Peribacillus simplex NBRC 15720 = DSM 1321: one gene and its partner. The protein of the gene in region 2 binds, or shares a complex with, the protein of the main gene of each other region. Links are inferred from orthologs where the notes say so. Each region holds a gene or a part of one and is shown on either strand. Other genes may lie near its edges.

Evidence for each region. The genes of interacting proteins can lie anywhere in the genome.
Region 1: the proteins of BS1321_RS21845 (region 2) and BS1321_RS13385 are in contact, whole or in part, in a crystal structure (PDB 3TUF), measured with the Bacillus subtilis proteins. The link is inferred for Peribacillus simplex NBRC 15720 = DSM 1321 from one-to-one orthologs.

What each region holds. Positions count from the first base shown.
Region 1 is NZ_CP017704.1:2,793,472-2,797,616, reverse strand. Bases 634-3,562 are described here. They hold BS1321_RS13385 (stage II sporulation protein SpoIIQ), read right to left. Parts: upstream 2,623-3,562; coding sequence 1,645-2,622; downstream 634-1,644. Other genes in these bases: spoIID (stage II sporulation protein D), read right to left, coding at 3,221-3,562; BS1321_RS13380 (VanZ family protein), read left to right, coding at 2,775-3,200; spoIIID (sporulation transcriptional regulator SpoIIID), read right to left, coding at 937-1,209. In the rest of the region: mreB (rod shape-determining protein), read right to left, coding at 1-628; more of spoIID, read right to left, coding at 3,563-4,145. UniProt on the Bacillus subtilis protein: Involved in forespore engulfment and required for anchoring membrane proteins on the forespore side of the septal membrane. Forms a channel with SpoIIIAH that is open on the forespore end and closed (or gated) on the mother cell end.
Region 2 is NZ_CP017704.1:4,514,856-4,518,928, forward strand. What follows is about bases 842-3,698. They hold BS1321_RS21845 (SpoIIIAH-like family protein), read left to right. Parts: upstream 842-1,901; coding sequence 1,902-2,495; downstream 2,496-3,698. Other genes in these bases: spoIIIAF (stage III sporulation protein AF), read left to right, coding at 842-1,208; spoIIIAG (stage III sporulation protein AG), read left to right, coding at 1,216-1,887; accB (acetyl-CoA carboxylase biotin carboxyl carrier protein), read left to right, coding at 3,119-3,616; accC (acetyl-CoA carboxylase biotin carboxylase subunit), read left to right, coding at 3,631-3,698. Outside these bases: spoIIIAE (stage III sporulation protein AE), read left to right, coding at 1-583; more of spoIIIAF, read left to right, coding at 600-841; more of accC, read left to right, coding at 3,699-4,073. UniProt on the Bacillus subtilis protein: Involved in forespore engulfment. Forms a channel with SpoIIIAH that is open on the forespore end and closed (or gated) on the mother cell end.

The DNA of each region.
Region 1 (4,145 bases), 1.7 Mb from region 2 along the record:
CCTGGATTTTAATGTTTTCCGCTGTACGTTCACCAATCAGGAGCTTATACTTCCGCTTGATATAATGTAAAATTTCATTATCGAATTTGTCACCGGCCATTTTAATAGAAGAAGATGTAACGATATCCCCCATTGAAAGAACGGCAATATCCGTTGTACCCCCGCCAATGTCTACGACCATATTGCCGCTTGGTTGAAAAATATCCATACCGGCACCGATTGCAGCCACTTTTGGTTCTTCTTCAAGAAATACTTTCTTCCCGCCGCTTTTTTCAGCAGCTTCTTTAATCGCCTTTTGTTCGACACTTGTTATGTTAGTCGGGCAGCAGATTAAAATTCTAGGCTTTGAAAGGAAGCCTTTCACATTCAATGTATTGATAAAATGCTTAAGCATCGATTCTGTTACATCAAAATCCGCAATGACACCGTCTTTTAAAGGACGGATTGCGATGATGTTTCCTGGAGTACGGCCTACCATTTTACGAGCTTCTTCCCCGACGGCAAGAACACGGTTCGTATTCTTATCAATCGCAACTACTGAAGGCTCATTTAACACAATTCCTTTACCTTTGACATGTATAAGAACATTGGCTGTTCCAAGATCTATCCCAATATCTCTAGCAAACATTTCTTAAATCCTCCTTGAATATCCTCACATATAACCTACTTCTGTCCTAATTGTTTATTTTACCATATTGCATTGACACAAGTAAGTATGAATTATAAATAAACGCTAATACAGACTATCTTTTCCTATTTTTCCAATTTGTAAAAAAAATCAATGCCTTATGTACTATCTTACCACATTTTCCCATAAAAAAATCCCGGCATGGAACCGCAATCAAGGTTAAGAAAAAAGCTGACACTCACTTTCATGTCCCCTTATTCATTCCCCGATTGCCTGATTCACTTCCAATTGCCGGAATGATTCATGTATCATTTAACGATTTCTTCTTCTCTTTCAGAACGTTTATATTTTAATTTTGTCGCTTCTCCACCTCTAAGGTGACGAATGGATTTATGATAATCCAATATATCCTTCACTTCGTTAGCCAAATCAGGATTAATTTCTGGCAGCCTCTCAGTTAAGTCTTTATGCACTGTGCTTTTAGAGACTCCGAACTCTTTTGCAATGACACGGACTGTTTTTCTAGTTTCCACGATATACTTTCCTATCTTGATAGTTCTTTCTTTGATGTAATCGTGCACACCACTCGACCTCCCCAAATTGGATGTGAGAAGTGTGAAATGAGATTCGTATTTTTCGAATCGAATACCGCTGCCCTATAAACAATGAAAGATAGAATTATTCACCTATTAGATAATTTGTAATAAACGATTCCTCACCTCAAACACTCTCTTTGCATGGTTTATAACATCTTATTAGCTTGGTTAAGAATATATGCCTAATGGGACAGGAGGTTTGTATTTATTTCTGATTTTCATCTGTTTATTTTCATAAAGCGCAAATTATTTCCCGAGAAATTTGTCAGAAATTCAAAGGTTTCAGCATATTGGCCAATATTTCCTCGAAAGAAAAAAAGGAAGCCGTTCAAAGTGAACGGCTTCCTTTTACCAAATTTTCAGTTGTTGTCATTCGTAACGCTCTAGGTTTTTGTTTTGATTTTATTAAAAATCTTAATCTTAATTAGATTGATTTAACGAATCTTTTAAGGAATCGCTTTCTTCAGTTGTATCTTCACCAGGGACAGAGCCTTCTTCATCAGTGCCACTCTCTAAATCAGTGCTCTCGTCAGTTTCGTCAACTGCAGGCGCTTCTTCCGTGCCAGTTTCAGATTCTTCGACTGCAGGTGTTTCTTCTTTATCAGCTTCAGATCCTTCGACTGCAGGTGTTTCTTCTTTATCAGCTTCAGATCCTTCGACTGCAGGTGTTTCTTCTTTATTAGCTGAATCTTCAAGTTCGCTGCCTTCGGTTTCAGTTGCCGATTGGATCGCAGAAGCTTGTTTATCAACAAAATCAAGTGGGTTTAACGCAATGTTATCTTTTCTGATTTCGAAGTGGACATGTACGCCAGCCTCTTCATTGATTTGGCTTTTTCCAGCTGTAGCAATTGCTTGTCCTTGTTTCACTTTGTCACCAACTGCAACCTTAATGTCCTTAACAGATTGATAACGAGTAACCACGCCATCCTCATGCTCTACTTCAACTAAATTTCCAAGTAACGCATCGTCTTGAACTTTCGTTACATTTCCACTTAAGGAAGCTTTTACATCGAAAGACTTTCCATCTTCCATTGCAATATCTATACCTTTGTTCTGCTCATATCTATTGTTGTAGAAAACCAATGCTTCTTCTTGTGCCTTTTCATCCGCATTCACATCATAAAACTGTTTCTTGATAACCGTTTTGTCTGCATCGGCTACAGGCATCTTGATTGTCTCAAGATTACTATTAACCTCTACAGAAGGCTCACCATAGTTTTTTCCTGTTTCAGCTGATTCCTCTTTGCCATCTTTAGCTGAATCGTCAAAACTATTTTGTAATAAGAAGGCCGCGGCTAAGATTATGGCTGCACTTGCGATATAGATTGCTGATAATGCCCAACGTTGTTTTAGTATACGTCGGATTGTGGAAGTTGGTTTCTTTTCTTCCTCTCTCATATTAATCACCTCAGCAATCATTCTGAACATTTTGTTAAGATTATATACATTCAGGAAAAAATTTTTTTAGATTTATTTTGTGGAAATGAAACCGATTTTATTCGTAGAATGGTAAAATGTTTGGTATCTTACTGTTGAAGGATGTTTAAATCATGAAAAAAGCTTTTAAACTTGTGTTAACGTTATTGCCTTTTCTATATATGATTGCCATTTGGATAATGTCGAGCAACCCCGATGATATGATTCTTGATCTTCCCTCATCCTCAATTGACCGATTTATCAAAGAGGCACTTCATCTGGTCGAATTTGCCCTTTTGTATATATTATTAGTTTCCGCCCTTGCTGCAAACCAAAAACTGAAGCCTGGTTTAAGCCTGTTGGCGGCACTTGTGGCTTGTCTTTACGGAGTTATTGATGAATACCACCAATCTTTCGTCCCATACCGCTCCTCTACCTTAATAGACCTCATAAAAGATATCATAGGAGTAGCTGCAGTCTATTTTCATGTCCAATATCATTATTTCAAGCGTGAACGGGGCTTTTTGACCATTATAGAGAAATTAAACGAAAAAAAATGAGAGATGGGAATCCCCATCTCTCATTTTTTTGCCGTCATCGTATTCAGCCACTTACTTGAAGACTGAACTTTGACGCCTTTATAATAATATTTCACGATGTCTTCATAGGTTTTCCCTTCCCTGGCCATGCCATTAGCACCGTATTGACTCATTCCAACTCCGTGTCCGGATCCTTTTGTCGTGATGACAATCTGGTTGCCTTGACGCTCCCAGTCAAAATCGGATGATGTCAGCCCGAGCTTCTCACGAATCTGTTTTCCTGTCATTTTCTTTCCTCCGATTTCCACTACACCTACGCGATTACCTGATGTTCTTTCAATGACGGTCCCTATTGATGTTCCCGAAGAAAGACTTACACCCAGTTTTTTTTCAAAATCTGCAGTATCGACTACAACTTTATTATAAAATTTTGGTGATTCTTCTTTATCCCACGGACTGGATACACTTTTTAAATAGGGATAATCAGCTTGCCAATAGTCCTCGGAATTCTCCGTGTAGCCATTACTGGTCGAAAAAAAAGTGGCAGTAATCGGTTTTCCTTCATAGGTTAAGATTTGACCCGCCGTTTCTTTTATAGCCTTGTTAATTTTTTGCATCTTCGATTTATAATCAGAGCCCCACTGTTTTTTCAGCTCATCATTATTCTTATAAACTTGGTGCATGACCGTATCGCTTACATCGGCACCATCCGGCAAGCCTAATCGGCTTTCGCTTATGAGCTGATTGACAATGTAAGTTCTCGCTGTCAATGCTTGAGCCTTTAGCGCTTCCTCTTCAAAATCCGCTGGCATTTCAGCCGCAACCACACCAGTCAAGTACGATTCAATCGGCAGTTTTTCAATCTTTTTTGCAGATGTGCGGTAAACCGCAACTTCTACGGAACTCATTTCATTTGCAGCTACCTCTTTACCTTCATTCTTCACTTTCTTTTCTAATTGTTCGGTC
Region 2 (4,073 bases):
TACAAGCGGCATCTTGATCCAGTTTGTCGTCCTTCCGTTATTATTCTTTGCAGCGATTTTAAGCATAGTCAGCACGCTGACCGAACATTACAAAGTGACACAGATGGCACAACTTCTCCGTAATTTTGCCATCGGTATCCTGGGAGCATTCATGACCATATTCCTTGGTGTGATCTCCGTTCAGGGAGCATCCTCAGCTGTAGCTGATGGAGTGACGATCAGGACAGCCAAATTCGTGACAGGTAACTTTATACCGGTAATAGGGCGCATGTTTACTGATGCAACGGATACGGTCATTAGTGCCTCTGTCCTTTTGAAAAATACAGTGGGCTTGTCAGGCGTCATCATTCTTTTGCTCATCACCACATTTCCCGCCATAAAGATCTTGATGATTTCTTTTGTCTATAAATTGGCAGCGAGTCTTTTGCAGCCGCTGGGCGGAGGACCTGTAATAAAATGCCTTGACATAATAAGTAAAAGCATGATTTATATTTTCGCTGCATTGGCCATTGTCTCACTCATGTTTTTTTTAAGTATCACGGTAATTATCGCCTCTGGAAACATTACCCTGATGGTTCGTTAGAAAGGAGGAGGGCTTGGTGAGTTTTTTAGCTGGCTGGGTATCCAACATCATCATATTTGTATTGCTGGCTACTGTGATCGATATGCTTCTTCCGAATTCAGCTTTACAGAAGTATGCCAAAATGGTCATCGGACTTTTGCTGATTGCGATCATCATCACTCCTATATTGGGATTATTCAATAAGGATTTCGACGATATCCTCTCTGCGGCTACTAGTGAATTTGAGGATCAGAAAAAAAAAGATTTAGGAAATTTGACAGAAATGAAGAAAAAAGAAATACAAGCTACCCAGGGTGCATATATTTTAAAACAAATGGCTGTTGACTTACAGGCAGAAGTGGAAGAGGAGCTGATGGTGGATTATAACATGAAGATTAGTTCAATTGATGTAGGGGTCAAGGATGAGGAAGAACCAGGTGTTGATGATCTGCAGAACATAACCATCTCATTGGAAAAAGCAGAAGGGGAAGAAAACTCGGAGATAGAGGCAATAGCGAAGGTTGATATCAATGCAGATAGCCCATCCACTTCGAATGATGCCAATCTGGATGCTGTCAAAAGGTTTCTGGCAACAAGTTGGTCTGTAGATGAAGAGATCATTGAAATCGCCGGGGAAAGGAAGTGACTGAGTATTGAACAAAGACAAAGGTCCATTATCCTGGCTGCAAAAACTATTAAATAAAGACCCTGACCAAAAAGAGCCTAAGGAAAAAAAACCTTCCCTGTATGTCTATGCTCTAATAGTTGTCCTTTTGGGAGCGGGAATCATGATGGCCGGGAATTTGTTAACCACCAACCAGACGGGACAAACACCTGAAGTGAAGACTGTATTCAATAATGATAAACAGCAGGATGATGAAGGGGATGTTGAAACATTCGGCCAGAAGAAATCAGAATTCAAGACAACAAAAGACTATGAAATATATCTTCAAAATGAAATGAAGGAGGCGCTTGAGTCCATCGCAGGCGTCCAGGATGTAAAAGTCGTAATTTACGTCGATGCATCCGAGAAAAAAGTATATGAAAGAAACAAAGTCACCCAAAAACAAGTCACTGAAGAAACCGACCAGGAAGGCGGCAAAAGGACGGTCGAAGATACATCTGTTGATGAACAGCTAGTTTTGGTCAAGAGCGGTGAAAAAGAAGGACCGATCATTTCGGAAACGAAAAAACCTAGTGTACGAGGAGTCCTGGTAGTCGCTAAAGGAGCCGAAAATATTCAAATAAAGAAGTGGATCATCGAGGCTGTCACACGCTCACTTGATGTACCGAGTCACAGGGTTTCTGTCATGCCTAAAAAATAAGGGGGAAAATCTACATGTTATTAAAAAAACAAACCGTTTGGTTATTGACTATGCTAAGTCTAGTCGTTGTGCTTTCAGTCTATTATTTAACCGCTCCTGAAGAAAATGCCGCCGATATGACGGCAACAGAGCAAATGGAACAGGAAGGAAATAAAACAGAAAGTAAAACAGAGAACAAAGCGGATACAAAAGGTGAAAATAAAAGTGAAAAAGAAACGTCCAAAAATACAGAAGGTTCCTCTGTAACCATTGCATCTGGAGATGAGTTTGAATCGTTAAGGATGCAGATTGAAGATGAACGGGCGAAGCTGAATGAAGAATTGACTGCAAAGATGGGCAACACAGAACTATCAGCTGAAGAAAGAGACGAGGCTTATGCAAAAATCGAACAATTAAGTGAAACGAAAGTAAAAGAAAATATCATCGAAAACTTAATTGTTGCCATGGATTACAATGCCGCACTGGTCCGGGTGGACGGAACGGATGTAAAGGTGAGTGTCAAGGCCGATAAACAAACGAAAACAGAGGCCAATAACATTATCCGACTCGTAAGGAAAGAAGTGAGCGATGCACAAAATGTAGTGGTCGATTTCCAACCGGAAAAGTAAACACACATACAGAAAAAAGTACTGATACAGAACAGTTCAACATCATAAAAATTTGAAAGCCCCCCTTAATAAAAAAAAGGGAGGCTTTTTATTAGGATTTTTTTTAACCATCTTACAACCGGGAAACTTTAGAGGAAAAGTTTTTTTATGTAAATTGGTAACAGGAACTCAAATAGAAATGGCGATCATGATCATCCGTAATATTCTAGAAAAGTAATTATAATGGATATTACAACAGATTTTCTACGAGTAAAATGCAAAATACTAGAGAAAGCGTTAGGGTGCCCCGGTTGAAAAATATTCACAATATTATAATAAAGGTGTAAGATAGAAGTATGGATAATAAGTCACAACTAATCTATCATTGAATTTGTATAAGCTAATATTGTATGATGTTAGAAGCTGGTCATAAACTATTCAATTCTCTAAGGGAAACAATATTTTGAGAAAGTGAAATATTTGTTATAATACAGAAGAGGTTTGTATTCGGTTTATTCGCATTCGCATAAAGAAAGCGGCTACTTTGTGCAGTTTTGGACAAAGTAGGATAAGCTAAGGGTAAGGTTACATAAAATATTATTGCCTCACAAACTCATATTAAATTAGACAAGGGGTGCCACAAAATGAAAGTGCAAGAAATTCGTGAAATTATTAAGCTAGTCGATCAATCAAATATCAGTGAATTCGTTTTTGAAAATGAAGGAACGAAAATTAAATTGAAAAAAACTGAAACGGGTACAGTATTACACCCAGCAGCTGCTCCAGAAGTTGTTCAAGCCAATGCAGCTGTAGAGGTCAAGCCCGCAGCAGCCCCTGCGCCTGCAGTGCCGAAAGCTGTTGAACCTGCAAAACCGGCTGCTGCCGTCACTGAACAGGAAAATTTACATAAAATCACTTCTCCGATGGTAGGGACATTCTACCAATCTCCTGCACCGGATTCACCTGCATACGTAAAAACAGGGGATAAAGTAACGGGGGACTCCATCGTCTGTATCGTGGAAGCCATGAAACTTTTCAATGAAATCGAAGCCGAAGTAAGCGGTGAAATCGTTGAAGTCCTTGTAAAAGAGGGTCAGCTTGTAGAATATGGTCAACCATTATTTTTAGTAAAGCCGGAATGAGGAGCTGTTTCTAAATGATTAAAAAGGTATTAATTGCCAATCGTGGGGAAATTGCTGTCCGAATCATCCGGGCATGCAAGGAATTAGGAATCGAGACTGTTGCGGTCTATTCAGAAGCAGATAAAGAAGCATTACATGTTCAAATTGCGGATGAAGCATATTGCATCGGTCCTAAATTATCAAAAGACAGTTATTTAAATACAACGAACATTATCAGCACAGCCAAGAAAACGGGATCCGATGCTATTCATCCAGGATATGGATTCCTAGCTGAAAATGCCGACTTTGCTGAGCTATGCCGTGAATGCAATATCATTTTCATCGGTCCTAGCCCCGAAGCGATCAATAAAATGGGAACAAAGGACGTAGCAAGGGAAACCATGCGCAAAGCTGGTGTACCGATCGTTCCAGGTTCTAAAGGCATAATTAAAGATACGGATGAGGGTGTAGCCCTAGC